DNA from 2 places in the Halorhodospira sp. M38 genome. Region 2 is predicted to be linked to the other one. Evidence: riboswitches for the same ligand, from Rfam matches in the RefSeq annotation. Region 2 holds a riboswitch; the other holds the start of a gene.
The links. Region 2 has a riboswitch for cobalamin ahead of LRA98_RS03030 (TonB-dependent receptor plug domain-containing protein). Riboswitches for the same ligand answer to the same signal wherever they lie in the genome.
Positions count from the first base shown of each region.

Region 1 (7,982 bases), on a different contig from region 2:
GCTTGATCGGCGGCCTGTACGACGGCGTCGGCGTCTGTCGCGGTACTGCTGTCGGCGACGCCGATGCTGATGGTGATTTGCGTCTGCTGCCGCCCGCGCTTGATGCCCCGTTTGCGGCTGCCGTGCCGGTCATCGGCCGGCCGGTCGCTACCCCGGAGGCGGAACGGGGTGCTGGCGATCGTCTCGCGCACCGTTTCCAGCGCCTCGACGACCTGCTCCGCGGTGCGCCCCGGGAAGACGACCGCGAACTCCTCGCCACCGTAGCGGAAGGGGTGCCCGCCCGCGCCGACCCGGCCGATGCTTGCCGCCACCCGGCGCAGCACCTGGTCGCCGACTTCGTGCCCGTGGGTGTCGTTGAAGGACTTGAAGTGGTCGACGTCGGTCATGGCGATGGCGTAGCTTCCGCTCAGTCCCTGCGTCAGGCTGTCCATGGCGCGCCGGTTCGGTAGGCCGGTGAGCCCGTCGCGGAACGCCATGCGGTGGGCTTCCTGTAAAACGGCGACAAGCAGGAGGAAGAGGGCAACCGCGCCCAGCAGGGTGGGCAGCACCAGCTCGCCGCCCCTTGCAAGGGCCAGTTCCAGGCCGAGGGTGGTGGTCAGCAGCGCGCTGAAAGCGCCCACGTGGGGCGGGGTGGGGTCGAGCAGGGCCCACAGGAGCAGGCTCGCGGCGGCCAGCGCGGCGAGCAGCAGGCCCTGTTCGGGCAGGCTGCTCCAGTCGGCCAAGCCAAGCGGCAGGAAGGTGGTGGCGGCCAGTGCTTCCAGCCAGTCGGGCTGGTAGCGGAACAGGCCGAGGACGAGCAGGGCTTGCAGCGCCAGGGCGGCGCAGCGCCACAGCCCGGCTCGGCTGAGCAGGCCCCGGTCATCGAGCAGGGTCAGGATCAGGAGGTTGATCGGCAGCAGGATGGCGGCCGCCGTGACCCCGTGGGCCGGTGACGGCGCAACGCCGATCCCGCTGATGGCCAGGCTGATGGCGGCGGCCTGCAAGGCCAGGTTGGCGCGCCGGTAGAGCAGGGCCAGCACCGCCACCATGCCGCCGGCGATGGCGAGGAACTCGAACGAGTGGGCCTCCAGCAACGCGATCGCCGGGCGCGGGAAGGGGGCGTCAAGCAGGACGATCCAGGCCGCCAGGGCGGCCAGGAACAGCAGGTGAAGCAGCCAGGTCGAGCTGAGCAGGCGTTGCACGGCGGCCATTGCGTCTCCATCCGGGGCGCGCAGCTCAGGAATCGTAGCCCCACAGCGAGGCGAGCTGGAAGCGCTGTGCCAGCTGATGGGTGGGCTCCAGTGAGTCGACGTTGGGCATGTCCGGCTGGCTGGTGTCGCGATAGAGCGGTCGTGCCGTGGGCTGGCCGTTGGCCTTGATCAGGACGGCCACGACCGGGTTGGCGCCGCGGTTGCCGCGCTGGATGACGACGCCGCGCTCGCCGCTGTCCAGGGCGACGAAACTGCCTGCCGGATAGATCCCGATGGTCTGGATCAACCCGGAGAGGATGTCGCGGTCGTAGATCCGGCCACTCTGATTCATCAGCTCGAGCAGGGTCTCGCGGACCGCCGTGGCAGGCCGGTAGACACGGTTACTGATCATCGCCAGATAGGTGTCGGCGATGGTCAGGAGCCGCGCCCCGCGGCAGATTTGAGTACCGTGCAGGCCCGCCGGGTAGCCGCTGCCGTCGAGCCGTTCGTGGTGCTCGGCGACGACCCGGAGCCAGATCGGGTCCTCGACCCCGGCTGCCGACAGGCGTTCCACCGAGCGCAACGGGTGCTCTTCCAGGTCCCTGCGCTGGGCGTCGTCGAGTGGTGCACTCTGGCGATCAAGGCCATCCTGCGTCTCGAGCATACCGATGTTCGCCGAGAGGGCGGCGAGGACGATGGAACGCCGCTCGCTGTCCGGGATGTCCAACTGGCTGCCAACGACATCGCAAAGGATCGCCTGGCGGATCGGGTGGCGGATCGAGTAGGCGAACGCCTCGTCGAGGTGGGCAGCCCCGATGGCCGCGTCGGCGTCGCGCTCGACCAGGTCGCCGATGCGGCTGGCGAGGTGGTCGAGGCGACGCAGGAACCGGTCGTTGTCCTCGCCCAGCCACTTGAAGGTCTCCTGCAGCGCGCGGGAGATTTGATAGATCAGGTCGAAGGGGTTGCGGAAAGCGGCCAAGGCGAGCTCGCGCCGCCGCGAGACCCCGCCGGTCTCTTGACGCCGGGCGGCCACGTGGTAGGGCGTCCGGCCGATCTGCAGGAGCCGCTCCAGCTGCTCGCGGGAGCGCAGAATCGAGCCGCGCCGCAGCAGTAGGTGCCCGTAGGCGTCCTCGATGTCGTAGGGCACGGGCTTTCCGAGCGCCAGGTCGTCGGCTTGAACGGTGGCCCGCTTGGTGGGGATGGCCCGCTGGTTCATGGTCTCAGGCTCGTTGTCCGGCTCCGACCATTCTACCAGCCTATGCGTGGGTATACGCCCGCGGAACGAACCGGCCCTGGGCGGGGCTGTGCGAGACCCCATGGAGGAACGGTGTTTTTGGAGGCGTTGATTCTTGTCGTCATGCTGGGGGGCATGCTGCTGATCGTCGGCTACACGGTGGTCACGGGCATCTCGCCGCTGCCCTCCACACGTCTGGGGCAGGAGTTGGTGATTGCTGCGCTACCGGACGAGCTCGAGGGAACGGTGATCGAGGCTGGCTCTGGATGGGGCGGGCTGGCCCGGGCGGTGGGGCGACGGTGCCCGCGGGCCCGGGTGATCGGGTACGAGCTCTCGCCGCTGCCGTGGTTGTTCGCCTGCCTGCTGCAGTGGATCCGGCCGGTGCCCAATGTCGAATTCCGGCGCCGCGACCTGCGCCAGGTGTCCTTCCGTGATGCCCGTGCGGTGGTTTGCTATCTGCACCTTGAGGCGATTCGCGAGCTCGAGCCGCGATGGCGCCGGGAGTTGCCCGCCGGGGCGCTGGTGGTGAGCAACACGTTCCGCATCCCGGGCTGGCAACCGTGCGCCGTGCACCGGCCGCCCGTGCGCCTGGACGCCCCGGTCTATCTCTACCGGATTCCGCGGGCCTGTCGCGCTCGTTTGGACGTGTGCGGCTAGCTCAGCGGTGGCCGTGGCGCTGTCTGATCGCCTCGATCTCGGCGCCCCGGCGCAGGAAAGCCTCCACGCACTCCCCGCACAGCTTGCCCGCCTTTGCCTCGGCTCGCAGGGTCTCGGCAGCCTCGGCGAAACCCCAAGGCCGTTTGTAGGGGCGCTCGCTGGTCAGGGCGTCGAAGACGTCGGCGACGGCCACAATGCGCCCCTCCAGCGGGATCTGCTCGCCGCGTGCACCGGTCGGATACCCGCTGCCGTCAAGGCGCTCGTGGTGGTAGGCGACGATGTTGCGCATGATGGCCGCCCGCCGGTCCTCGCTCAGCCCCAGCTCCTCGGTCATCGCCAGCACCATGGCCACGCCGCGGCTGACGTGCTCGCGCATCTGCGCGAACTCCTCGTCGGTGAGCCGGCCGGGCTTGAGCAGGATGCCGTCGGGGACGGCAATCTTGCCCACGTCATGCACCGGGGCGAACTGATAGACCATCTCGATGTATTCGTCGCCGAGACCGTGAGCTGCGGCCAGCTCGAGAGCGATCAGTCGGCTGTACTCCGCCATCCGGGCGAGGTGGCCACCGGTCTCGTCGTCCCGCGCACGGCCGAAGGCCATGGCCGTGCGCGCCGCGCCGCGCAGGGTCTGCGTGGTGCGGATGGAGGTGATGGCGAGCAAGCGGGCCAGGTCGATGTAAGGCGCCAGCCGCTCGACGACGGCCTCCGAGAAGTAGCCCGGCCGCCGGGAGTTGAGGAACAGGAAGCCGAAGAAATTCTCGTCGTGCTGCAGCGGCAGGATCATCCCGGCGCGCAACCCGCTCTCGCGGATGCTGACGGTGTGCGGTTTCGGGCTGGGGTGTTCCCGGTAGTCGTCGATGATGCGCACCTGCGGCGCCTCGGCCAGGGCGCGCAGGGTGGGGGCCTCGCCTAGCCGGGTCTCGTAGTGATCCAGGGGGCTGGGGGCATCGCCGCTGGCGCCGTAGGTCTTGAGACGGTTGGCGTCCGGTTCGTAGATGGCGACGGCGATGCGGTGGATCGCGCCGCCGGGCAGCGCTTGGTTGATATGGCAGCGCAGGCGTTCAAAGCGCTCGCTAAGGCGCAGGTGCGGTTCCTGGTCGCTCAGCGGCAGGGTATCCAGCGCGTCGGTGACTATGTCACCCGCCTGGGGGCAGGGTGAATTCGCGTCTGTGCCCATGACATCTCCGTCGGGGGGTCGGGAGGGGTCGCGGGCGTCCATACCCTTCTTTGATACGGCGCAATTGTGCCATAAAGTTCGAGGTTGTGGCCATCGGCCCGGCTGGGCGCCCGATCGGGCCGCGTTGACAGTTGCCCCGAGCCGGCCGTAGAGTCCAGCCTCCCCAGGTGACCTGGCAGTTACCATCGCTGCCGGGGCCGTTCCCCGCCGCGTGGTCCGCCCGACAGCGCCGGGGACGGTCGGGAAGTCGGTGCGCACTGCGGCCCGGGCGGGCGCAGGCAAGGCCGACGCTGTCCCCGCAACGGTAGGCGAGAGTGGGCGCTGCATCGCCACTGCATCCACGGTGTCCCTGGCACCCGGTGCGGGAAGGCGCGGCGCCCGGGGTTCGACCCCGCTCGCGAGCCCGGAGACCGGTCTGGGGGTCGCAGCCACACGGCGGGGAACCGTGCGTGGCGGTGACGGTAGCTTCAGCCGCGCCCTGTCCCAGCGCCACGGCGTGCCCGTTTCCGACCCGCTCCCCGCATGGCGTACTGGATCCAGTGACTGGAGGAGCCATGCACCGCAATCCATGCATCGCCCTCGTGGCCGGGGTCGGCCTTATCCTCGGCGGGTGCGGGGATGCCCTCGACGATGATCCGGATGGAGGGGGTGCCCGGGAAACCCGTGAGGTTGAGGATATGCTCGGCCGCAGCGTGGAGGTCCCGGAATCGGCCGAGCGGATCGCCACGGTCAATGTCGACGCCTTCCGAATGGCGCTCCACCTGGGGGTTGAGGAGCGCCTGGTGGGCATCCCGAGCGATATGTACGGCTCGCGTTTCTCCGAGGCGAAGCCCATTGAGGTCGAGGCCTTCGGGCGCCTTGACGAGGTGGCCATGGTCGGCGGCGGCCAGCCCGGTTCGGAGTTCAGTGCCGAGCGGGTGCTCGCCACGGAGCCGGATCTGTTTATCTACTGGGCCTTCAGCCGCGGTGATGACGATCAGGCGATGGCCGAACAGGCAGAACGCTACGAGCAACAGCTGGGCGTGCCGGTGGTGGCGCTGAACACCCTGGGCCGGGAACGGGCGTCGCAGGAGGCCGTCGAGGAGCAGATCGAACAGGCCTACCGGCTCCTCGGCGAAGTGTCCGGTCGCGAGGAGCGGGCCGAAGAGCTGCTCGATTTCTACCACGCAACGGTCTCCGCCGTGCAGCAGCGGGTCGCTGGCGAGCAGCCGCCTCGAGTCTATCTGGCCCACCGGCGCAATCTCTACAACCACGTCTCCTTCTACTTCCCCGTCGAGCTGCTCGGTGCCGAGATGGTCACTGCCGGCCGGGCCGGCGACGATGGCGAGGTCAGTGCCGAGGAGCTGCTGAGCTGGGATCCCCAGCATATCCTCCTCCACACACCGTCCCGAGCGAGTCGCGTGGAACGCGCCGAGGTGCTCGACGATGAGCGCTTGTCCGGTGTAGCAGCCATCGAGGCGGAGCGTATCCACCGCTTCAAGGGCACCTACATGGGCTGGGACCTGGCGACGGGGTTGATCGATCTGGTGCACATGGCTCGGGGCCTCTACCCGGAGGCCATGGCAGGCGTCGATCTCCGCGACCGCGGCGAGGAGATTCTGGAGGTCTTCTACGGTGACCCCGGTCTCTACGACCGGCTCATGGAGCTCAGCAGCCTCGAGGATGGCTGAGTTGACCGTCGGCACCCCCGTCCGGCCGGCGCCACCGCGGGGCCTCATTGACGACTACACGCGCGCGATCCGGGCCAAGACGCTGGTGCTGCTCGGCCTGGCGGTAGCCCTGGTGGCTACGGCGGGCTTTGGCTTGGCGCTGGGCCCGATGGGCATCCCGCTGAGCGAGGTGGTGCAGGCGCTGGTGGCTCGGCCGCTCGGGGCGTCGTGGGTCAGCGCGCAGACCGAGAACGTGGTCTGGAACATCCGCCTGCCGCGCCTGGCCACCGCGATGGTGGCCGGCATGGGACTGGCGCTCGGCGGCGTCATCCTGCAGAGCCTGCTGCGCAATCCCATGGCCTCGCCGTTCACCCTGGGGATCGCCTCGGGAGCCTCGCTGGGGGCGGCGCTGGCGATCATTTTCGGCTTCTCGGCTTTCGGTGTTTACGGCATCGTCGGCAACGCCTTCCTCTTCGCCATGGCGGTGTCCCTGCTCATCCTGCTCATCGGGCAGTGGAAGGGGGCGACGCCGATGAGCCTGATCCTCGCCGGCATCGCCCTGATGTACTTCTTCGGGGCGACCACGACGCTGCTGATCTACTTCGCTGATGCCGACGCCACCCGAGAGGTCATGTTCTGGAGCGTGGGCAGCCTGAGCCGCGCCGACTGGGAGAGCTTCGTATTCATCAGTGCGGCGCTGGTGGCGACGCTGCCGGTCTTCCTCTGGAAAAGCGGCGATCTGAACCGGTTGCTGCTCGGTGACGAGACCGCCACCAGCTTGGGGATCGCGGTCGGTCCGCTGCGCATCGGCCTGATGTTCCTGGTCGCCCTGTTGGTCGCGGTCACCGTGGCGTTCACCGGCGGGATCGGCTTCCTCGGTCTGGTGGCGCCGCACCTAGCGCGGCTTCTGATCGGCTCGGATCACCGCTTCCTGATCCCGGCCACTGCCCTGATTGGCGCCCTGCTGCTGACGCTGGCGGATCTGGTATCGCTGCACGCCTTCGAATCGGTGGTGTTGCCTGTGGGTGTGGTCACGGCGTTCATCGGTTCGCCGCTGTTCATCTATCTGATCCTGCGCCGCCGCGAGACGGGAGGGGGGGCGTGACGGCGACCGGGATCGAACTGCGCGGCGTGCGCTACGCCTATCGGCGCACCGAGGTGCTTCGTGGTGTCGACGCCCGCGTGGAAGCCGGCGAGGTGGTCGCCCTGATCGGGCCCAACGGCTCTGGCAAGAGCACGCTGCTCAAGTGCATCACCGGCATCCTGCGTCCGCGCCACGGGACCCTCACCATCGCCGGTGAGCCGGTGCAGGGGCAGCGGCAGGCGCGCATCGCCCGCCGGCTCTCCTACGTGGCGCAGACCGCCGATGCCGTCTACCCGCTGACCGTGCTCGAGAGTGTACTGCTCGGTCTGCGTCGGGCGAGCTGGCGGCACGATCCGGCGGACCTCGCCCGCGCCGAGGCTGTGCTCGAGCGTCTGGGTATGGCGGATTTGGCGCAGGCGCCGCTGACCGAGATCAGCGGCGGGCAGCGGCAAAAAGCGGCCATCGCCCGGGCGCTGGTCCGGCAGACGCCGTTCCTGCTGCTCGACGAGCCAACCAACCATCTGGACATGAAGCACAAGCGCGATGCCATCGAGATCCTGACCGCGTGCGCCCGGGAACAGGGGCAGGGCGTGCTGGTCGTGCTCCACGATATCAACATCGCCGTGCAACTGGCTGACCGCATCGTGCTGCTGCGCGATGGCCGGGTCATGGCCGACGGACCGCCGCAGGCGGTGATCGACACGCCGACCATCCGTGCCGCCTATGACGTGGATGTCCGCGTTGTCGAGCACCAGCAGGCGCCCTTCGTGGTCGGCTACCGATTGCAGCAGAGAGGGGGTGTGCATGACGGGTGAGGTCTGGTTCGTGGGGGCGGGGCCCGGGGCGGCCGATCTGATCACGGTCCGCGGGCGGGATCGTGTCGCGGCGGCGGACGCCGTGCTCTACGCCGGCTCGCTGGTACCCGCCGGGGTGCTGGAATGGGCGCCGCCCCACTGTGAGGTCGCCGACTCCAAGGGCATGACCCTGGAGGAGATCCAGGGCTGGCTGCTCG
Region 1 covers NZ_JAJNQP010000001.1:11,806-19,787, forward strand. Annotated here, with positions in the region: gene LRA98_RS00075 (GGDEF domain-containing protein) at 1-1,190, opposite strand, end outside; gene LRA98_RS00080 (HD-GYP domain-containing protein) at 1,216-2,385, opposite strand; gene LRA98_RS00085 (class I SAM-dependent methyltransferase) at 2,503-3,060, shown strand; gene LRA98_RS00090 (HD-GYP domain-containing protein) at 3,062-4,237, opposite strand; cobalamin riboswitch at 4,478-4,650, shown strand; gene LRA98_RS00095 (ABC transporter substrate-binding protein) at 4,792-5,907, shown strand; gene LRA98_RS00100 (FecCD family ABC transporter permease) at 5,900-6,991, shown strand; gene LRA98_RS00105 (ATP-binding cassette domain-containing protein) at 6,988-7,785, shown strand; gene cobM (precorrin-4 C(11)-methyltransferase) at 7,775-7,982, shown strand, end outside.
Region 1: it holds a riboswitch for cobalamin, as region 2 does, so the genes downstream of both, LRA98_RS00095 (ABC transporter substrate-binding protein) here and LRA98_RS03030 (TonB-dependent receptor plug domain-containing protein) in region 2, are expected to answer to the same signal.

Region 2 (7,982 bases):
CTGGCCGTGGATCAGGGCCTGCTCGGGCTGCTGGTCTACATCGGCGGCTTCTCAGCGGCCACCGGCATGGTGATCGTGGCGACCATCGCCGTGGCCATCATGGTCAGCAACGACCTGGTCACCCCGGCGCTGCTGCGCCTGCGGCGCTTCCACGCCCGGGGCCAGCGCGATCTCTCGCGGCTGATCGTCACCATCCGGCGGGTGGTGATCTGCGTCATCCTGGCGCTGGGCTATGTCTATTACCTGCTCATTGCCGATACCCACGCCCTGGTCTCCATCGGGCTGATCTCCTTCGCCGCGGTGGCGCAGTTCGCGCCGGCGGTGCTGCTCGGGCTGTTCTGGAAGGGGGCGAGCCGGCGCGGGGCGCTGGCCGGGCTGGTGGCCGGGTTCCTGCTCTGGGCCTACACCCTGCTGCTGCCCTCGCTGGCCGAGGCCGGACTGCTCGGCGAGCGGCTGCTCGGCGACGGACCCTGGGGCATCGAGTGGCTGCACCCCTACGCCCTGTTCGGCCTGGAGGGCATGGACCCGATCGCCCACGCCTTCTTCTGGACGCTGCTGGTCAACCTGGGGCTGCTGCTGGGGATCTCGCTGTTCGACCGTCAGAGCGACATGGAGCGCATCCAGGCCACGCTGTTCGTGGACGTCTTCCTGCGCTCGGAGCGCGATGCCCGCTTCTGGGAGGGCACCGCCACCGTGGGCGATCTGCAGGATCTGCTCGGCCGCTTCCTCGGCCCACGCCGATCCGCCGAGGTCATCCGCGAGTACGGCGCCCACCGCGGCCGCCCCCTGGACGAGGCCGAGCAGGCCCGGCCGGAGCTGGTCAACCACGTCGAGCGCCTGCTCGCCGGCTCCATCGGCTCCGCCTCGGCGCGGGTGATGGTCTCCTCCATCGTCAAGGGCGAGGCGCTCTCCTACGAGGGGGTGATGGAGATCCTCGACGCCACCTCGCGGGCCATCGAGTACTCGCGGCGGCTGGAGGAGAAATCCCGCGCCCTGGAGAGCGCCACCGAGGAGCTGCGCTCGGCCAACGAGCGGCTCAAGGAGCTCGATCAGCTCAAGGACGAGTTCGTCTCCATGGTCAGCCACGAGCTGCGCACCCCGCTGACCTCGATCCGCGCCTTCGGCGAGATCCTGCTCAATAACCCGGAGATGGACGCCGATCAGCGCCGCGAATTCCTCGAGGTGGTGGTCCGCGAGAGCGAGCGGCTGACCCGGCTGATCAACCAGGTGCTGGACCTGTCGAAGATCGAGAGCGGCTCGGCGCAGTGGCAGCTGGAGGATGTGGACCTCTCGCGCCTGGCCCGCGAGGCCGTGGAATCGACCCAGCAGCTGTTCACCGAGCGGCAGACGCAGCTGCACGTGGAGATCGCCAGCGACGACAACGCCGTCAAGGGTGATCCGGACCGGCTGATGCAGCTGATCATCAACCTGCTCTCCAACGCCTCGAAGTTCACCGACCCCGGCGAGGGGCAGGTCTGGCTGCGCCTGGAGCCGGGCCGCGGCGACACCCTGCGCCTGTCGGTGACCGACAACGGCCCGGGCATCAGCGAGGAGGATCAGCGGCGGATCTTCGACAAGTTCCACCAGATCTCGCAGCAGCAGGCCGGCAAGCCCAAGGGCAGCGGCCTGGGGTTGACCATCTGCCGGCTGATCGCCGACGCCCACTGGGGCAAGCTGTGGGTGGAAAGCGAACCCGGCACCGGGGCCAGCTTCGTCTGCGAGCTGCCGCGCGCCGGCGGCGAGCACAGCAACGTCACCGGCTATGTGGCGTTCACCGAAAACGGACCGACCTCCGACGGAGAGACCCCCGCGTGACCGATCCGCAGCCCCCCGCCTTCCAACCGGCCTGGTGGTTGCCGGGCCGCCACGCCCAGACCGTCTTCCCGGCCCTGCTGCGCAGCCCGCCGCGGATCCCGCTGACGCCGGAGACCTTCGAGCTGCCCGACGGCGACTTCCTGGAGCTGGCCTGGGGGCCTGCGGGCCAGGGGTTGGCGATTATCGGCCATGGCCTGGGCGGCAGCAGCGACTCGGCCTACGTGCGCGGGCTGGTGGCCGAGCTGGCCCGGCGCGGTATCGGATCGGTGGTCCTGCAGTCGCGGGGGGCCGGGCGGCGGCCCAACCGCCATCGGCGCTCCTACCACGCGGCCGCCTGGGACGACCTGGAGGCGGTGGTCACCGGCCTGGCGGAGCGGCGGCCCGGACAGCCCCTGGCGGTGGTGGGCTTCTCGCTGAGCGGCTCGATGCTGCTCAACTGGCTGGCCGAGCGCGGCGATAGCCCGGTGGCGCTGGCCGTGGCCGTCTCGGTGCCATTCGAGCTGGACCGCTGCGCCGAAGCCCTGGAGCAGGGCTTCGCCCGCGTCTACCAGGCCTACCTGCTGCGCCGCCTGCGGGCGATGGCCGCGGCCAAGTTCGCCGCACGCAGCGATGCGCCGGTGCCGGTGGAGCGGATTCGGCGCATCCGCCGCCTGCGCGAGTTCGACGATCTGCTCACCGCCCCGCTGCACGGCTTTCGCGACAGCGCCGACTACTACCAGCGGGCCAGCTGCCGGCAGCGTCTCGACGCCATCCGCCAGCCCACCCGGATCCTCCACGCGGCGGACGACCCCTTCGTGCCATCGGAGACCATCCCGCAGGCCGACGAACTCGGCCCCGGGGTGTGTCTGGAACTGCAGCGCCACGGCGGGCACGTCGGCTTCGTCCACGGCACCCGGCCCGGCCGGCCCGGCTACTGGCTGGACGGGCGGATCGCCGGGCTCATCGAGGCCGCCCTGGGCAACCCGCCCGCTTCCGGCTAGACCGGCCCCGAGGTCAGAAGCGCAGCGTCCCGGTCACCCGCACGTCCCGGCCCGGCTCATCGCGGATCTGCCACTCGTCGTTCTCCTCCACCGCCAGCGAGGTGTGCTCCGCATACTGCTCATCGAAGAGGTTGTGCACCGCCAGCGCCAGGGTCAGGCGGTCGTCGGCCCACGGCTGCCACTCGGCCTGTACGTCGTGGAGGTGGTAGCCGTCGCGCTCCGGCTCGTCGCCGGGGACGTCGGTGTGATCACCCACCCAGGTGAGCGTGTAGCCCAGGGTCAGGGTCTCGTGGGCCGCCCAGCGCTGATCGAAGACCAGGCGGTCACCGCCGCCCCCACCCAGGCGCCGGATCACCCCCACCGGGTCGCCGTCGTCGTCGACGGCCTCGGCGCTGAGAAACGAGAGCCGGGCGTCGTAGGGGCCCACGCCCCAGGCGGCGCGCAGTTCGTAGCCACGCAGGCGGACCGGGTCGCGCTCAATGATCCCGTCGATATAGTCATGACCTGCTGATTCCCCGGGGTACCCGCTATCCGTGCGAGTCAGACTGTTCTTGATGCGCGTCTCGAAGAGCGTCGCCTCGAAGTCGAAGCGGTCGCGGGCCGTGATCCAATCCCGCCCCTGGTAGCGCAGCCCCCCCTCCGTGCGGCGCGACTCCTCGGCCTCGAACGGCTCGCCGTCGTTGAGGTTGGTCTCCTCATCGTCGATGAACTGCAGCCAGCCGATGGGCAGGACGCCGGCGCCGCTGACCGCCTCGCCGTAGCCGGCAAACGCACTCCAGCCGGCGCTCATCTCCAGCTCCGCGCTAAGGTTGGGCGAGACGGCGTCGCCGTCCAGATCCTGCTCCACCAGGTCCGTGTTGTAGTCGTCGAAGCGCAGCCCCGCCGAGAGGCGCAGCCGCTCCCAACGCATCCGGTTCTGCAGGAAGGCGCCGAAGTTGCGCGAGCGGTGGCTGAGCCGCGGGCCGTCGGTCTGGCCGATGCGCCCGTCCTCGGTGTAGTAATCGAAGCCGGCGGTGAGCCGGTGACGGGTCGGCCCGGCGTCCAGGGTGAAGGTGTTGCGCACGTCGCCACCGTGCTCCACGGCCCGGGTGGCGGTGCCCTCATCCTGGCGCTCGAGGCGGTTGTCGTTGCGGTAGACCCGGGCCTGCCAGTCCACGTGGGGGTCGGCCGGTTGGTAGCGGTGCTCGGCGGTCCAGGTCTCGCGCCGCTGCTCCTGGCCCACCGGATCCTGCCGGGTGGTCTCGCGCGGGTCGCCGAAGTCACTGCCCCAGGAGCCGTAGTGGTGGTCCCCCTCGAAGGTGTTGCGCTGCACGCCGAAGCGCAGCTGGTGCCCGCTGGCCGGAACCCGGCTGATGCGGGCCAGGTAGTCGCGGTCGCGGCCGCCGGAGTACGGCATGCTCCCGCCGCCGCCAACGCGATAGTCGTCCCGGTTGACCGCGCCGATGTGGGCCAGGGCGCCCCAGTCGCCACCCAGCCGGCCGAAGGCGGTGGCCGAGCCGCGCTCGGCCTCGTCGGCGCTGGCGTAGCCGGCGCGCAGGCGGGCCCCGATCTCCTCGTCGGGGTCGAGCAGGTCCTGGGCATCCACGGTCTCAAAGCGAACCGACCCCCCCAGGGCACCGGGGCCCTGGTCCGCCGCCGGACGCGGGTCGAGATCGGCCGACCGCAGCAGATCCGGGTCGAGGCCGGTCAGGCCACCGCGGTGCTGGTGAAGATTGCGCCCCTGGCGGGCGCCATCGACGCTGACGTTGAGGTTGCTCGACTCGACACCGCGCAGGTAGAGGCGCTGGGCGTTGCGGCTGCCACCGCCGACCCCGGCCGAGGCCTCGCCGCGGAAGATCTCGGCGCTGCTGGAGGCCTGGCGCCGCTGCAGCGCTTCGCTGTCCACGCCGCGCCCCAGGGGATCGCCACCGGCCTCGATGCGCACCGGTGACAGATCGGTGGAGGAAGCGATCGGTGGGTCGTTGTCCGCAGCGTAGGCCGGGACCGACACGGCCGTGGCCAGAAGGGCACCGAGCAGGCGCCCGGGTTTTCGATCGTTCGGATACATGTTCATCAGCGCTCCTCGTCTTGCGACGGGCGCTGGCGACTGGTTCTGGGGGAGCGGCGACGGCTGCAGCGCCGCCGCCGGACAGGTAGGATCACCGGCACACTCACCCCCAGGCGCGCCGCCCGCACGCCGTATCGTGGGTTGCTGTGGGCCGGTCTCCGGGCTCGTGGGGGACGCTGGATGCGTCGTTGCGGATCGCCTTCCCACGGAGACCGCCTTGCGACGGCTACTCCGCAGTGGCCGGGTGATCCGCACACCCACCTACCGTTGCGGGGGCAGCGCCGGCTTCACTGCTGGGTGCAGCTGGACCGGACTTCCCGTTTAACCCCCGGGCGCGGATCGCACCCCGGGGCACCCACATCGAAGGGCAGGAGTCTATCCGGCCCCGCGGCCACGGGGCAAACGAGAGCATCGGGCGCTTGGTCGCAGGCCCCAAAAACCGCCGCAGCGGGGCGCGGCGGCGTGCGCGCGAGGGGCCCGCCTAGCCGGAGCGGCGCCCCGGCACGCCGAGCGCCTCCAGCCAGGCGGGTTCCAGGGCCTGCTCCAGGGTGTCGGCAAGGCGATCCAGCTCCGCCTCGATGCGCGCCTGCTCATCGCCCCCCTCGCCCTCCAGGGCGAACCACTCCACCAGCAGGGCGCGGCGGAACGGCCCGCTGTCGAAGAGCCGGTGGAGGTAGCTACCGAGCACGCGGCCGTCGTCGGAGCGTGCCACGAAGGGGAAGAGGCCCTGCTGGGCACCGGTGACGCCGTGGTGGATCTCGTAGCCGGTGACGGCCACCGGCGCCGGCCACTCGGCGTGGCCGTGCACCTCGGCCAGCTGCTTGGTCGCCGCCAGGCGGGTGCGCACCGGCAGCAGGCCCAAGCCCGGGGCGCTGCCACCGCCCTCGACGCCCTCCGGGTCCTCGATGTGCTCGCCGAGCATCTGCAGCCCGCCACACAGCCCGACCACCCGGCCTCCATACCGACAGTGGCGCAGCAGCGCCTCGGCCACGCCGGATTCACGCAGCCAGGCCAGATCCGAGAAGACATGCTTGGAGCCGGGCAGGACGATCAGATCCGCCCCGTCGAGATCCCGCGGCTGCCGGGCGAAGCGGACGTGGACCCCGGACTCCGCATCCAGGGCATCGAGGTCGTCGTGGTTGCTCATCCGCGGATAGGCCACCGCCACCACCTGCAGGGCGCCGCCGGAGCCGCGCGGCCCGGCCATCCGGTAGGGGGCGTCCTCCTCGGGCAGGTGCAGATCGGGCACCGCCGGGACCACGCCGATCACCGGCACGCCGCCGCGCTCGGCGAGCTGCGCCGGCGCCTCGCCGAGCAGCTCGGGGCTGCCGCGGAAGCGGTTGATAATCAGTGCCTCGACCCGGCGCCGGTCGGCGGCGTCAAGCCACTCCAGGGTGCCGAGCAGGGAGGCGAAGACGCCGCCGCGGTCGATATCGCCCACCAGCCAGACCGGGACGTCGGCAACCTCGGCGAAGCCCATGTTGGCGATATCCCCCTGGCGGAGATTGGGCTCTGCCGGCGAGCCGGCCCCCTCGACCAGCACCACGTCGTAGGCGGCACGCAGGCGCTCGAAGGACTCGAGCACCGGCGGCAGCAGCGGCTGGCGGGCCTCGCGGAAGGCGCGCGCCTCGAGCCGCCCGGTGACCTGGCCCTGGAGCACCACCTGGGCGGTGCGCTCGGCCTCGGGCTTGAGCAGCACCGGGTTCATGTCGGTGTGCGCCGGCACCCCGGCGGCCAGGGCCTGGAGCCACTGGCCGCGGCCGATCTCGCCGCCGTCGCGGGTGACCGCCGCGTTGTTGCTCATGTTCTGCGGCTTGAACGGCGCCACGCGGACCCCGTGGCGGGCGAGCAGGCGGCAGAGACCGGCGACCAGCGCCGTCTTGCCGGCGCCGGAGCAGGTGCCCTGGAGCATGAGGGTGCGGGCGCTCACCACTCGATCCCCGGCTGGGCGCGCACCCCGGCCTCGAAGGCGTGCCGCACGGCGCCTACCTCGCTGACCGTATCCGCGGCGTCGATCAGCGGCTGCGGCGCGTGACGGCCGGTGACCACCACGTGCTGTTCGTAGGGCCGCCGGGACAGATCATCCAGGACCTCGCCCAGTTCCAGGTACTCGTAGCGCAGGACGATGCACAGCTCATCGAGCACCACCAGCGACGGCCCCTCCTCACACAGCCAGCCCCGGGCGGCGCGCCAGGCCTCGCGGGCAGCCGCCACATCCCGCTCGCGGTCGGCGGTCTCCCAGGTGAAGCCCTCGCCCATCACCTGCCAGTCGACCCCAGGCTGGTCGCGGAAGAAGGCCTCCTCGCCGGTGGCCCGGCCGCCCTTGATGAACTGCATCACCCCGGCACTGCGGCCGTGGCCCAGGGTCCGTGCCACCATGCCCAGCGCCGAGGAACTCTTGCCCTTGCCCGGGCCGGTGAGCACCAGCAGCACGCCGCGATCCTGCTGCGCGCGCGACCGGCGCTCCTCCATGACCGCCCTCTTGCGCTCCATGCGCGCCGCGTGCCGCTGCGGATCCTTCGCGTCTTCACGCATCGCTTCGCACACCTCGTTGTTCGGGAGAAATCGCTCCTGGGGGGAGCGGCGACGGGTAGCCTACCGACTCAGGAGCCCGGCGACGACCTCGGGCGCCGAGGGAAAATACGCGTGGAAGTAGGTCGCCGTCAGGCTGCCGACCCGGTAGACACCCTCGGCCGGGCTGCCGCTGCGCCGCACAGTGCGCTCCGTGGGCTCCAGGGCCGTCTCCAGCCGAGAGTGGTGGAAGGTGTGGCCGCGCAGCTCGCCCTCCGGGCGGGACAGGCTCTGCAGGCCGATGCCCGTCAGCCGCCCGGCCATCTCGGCACGCCCCGCCAGGAGGCCGAGCATCGGGTGCTCGACGCCGTCGCCATCGACCAGCGACTCGGCGCAGTACATCAGACCGCCGCACTCGGCGAGGATCGGCCGGCCCGCCGCGTGGTGCTCGCCGATGGCGGCCCGCATCCCGTCGTTGGCGGCCAGGGTGGCGGCGTGCAGTTCCGGGTAGCCACCGGGCAGCCAGAGGGCATCGCAGGGGGGCAGCGTCGCATCGCGAAGCGGCGAGAAGGGCACCACCTCGGCCCCCATCGCCTCCAGCAACTCGAGGTTGGCCCGGTAGGTAAAGG
Region 2 covers NZ_JAJNQP010000003.1:53,029-61,010, reverse strand. Annotated here, with positions in the region: gene LRA98_RS03040 (sensor histidine kinase) at 1-1,815, shown strand, start outside; gene LRA98_RS03035 (hydrolase) at 1,812-2,795, shown strand; gene LRA98_RS03030 (TonB-dependent receptor plug domain-containing protein) at 2,809-4,848, opposite strand; cobalamin riboswitch at 4,975-5,216, opposite strand; gene LRA98_RS03025 (cobyric acid synthase) at 5,324-6,772, opposite strand; gene cobO (cob(I)yrinic acid a,c-diamide adenosyltransferase) at 6,769-7,377, opposite strand; gene LRA98_RS03015 (cobyrinate a,c-diamide synthase) at 7,438-7,982, opposite strand, start outside.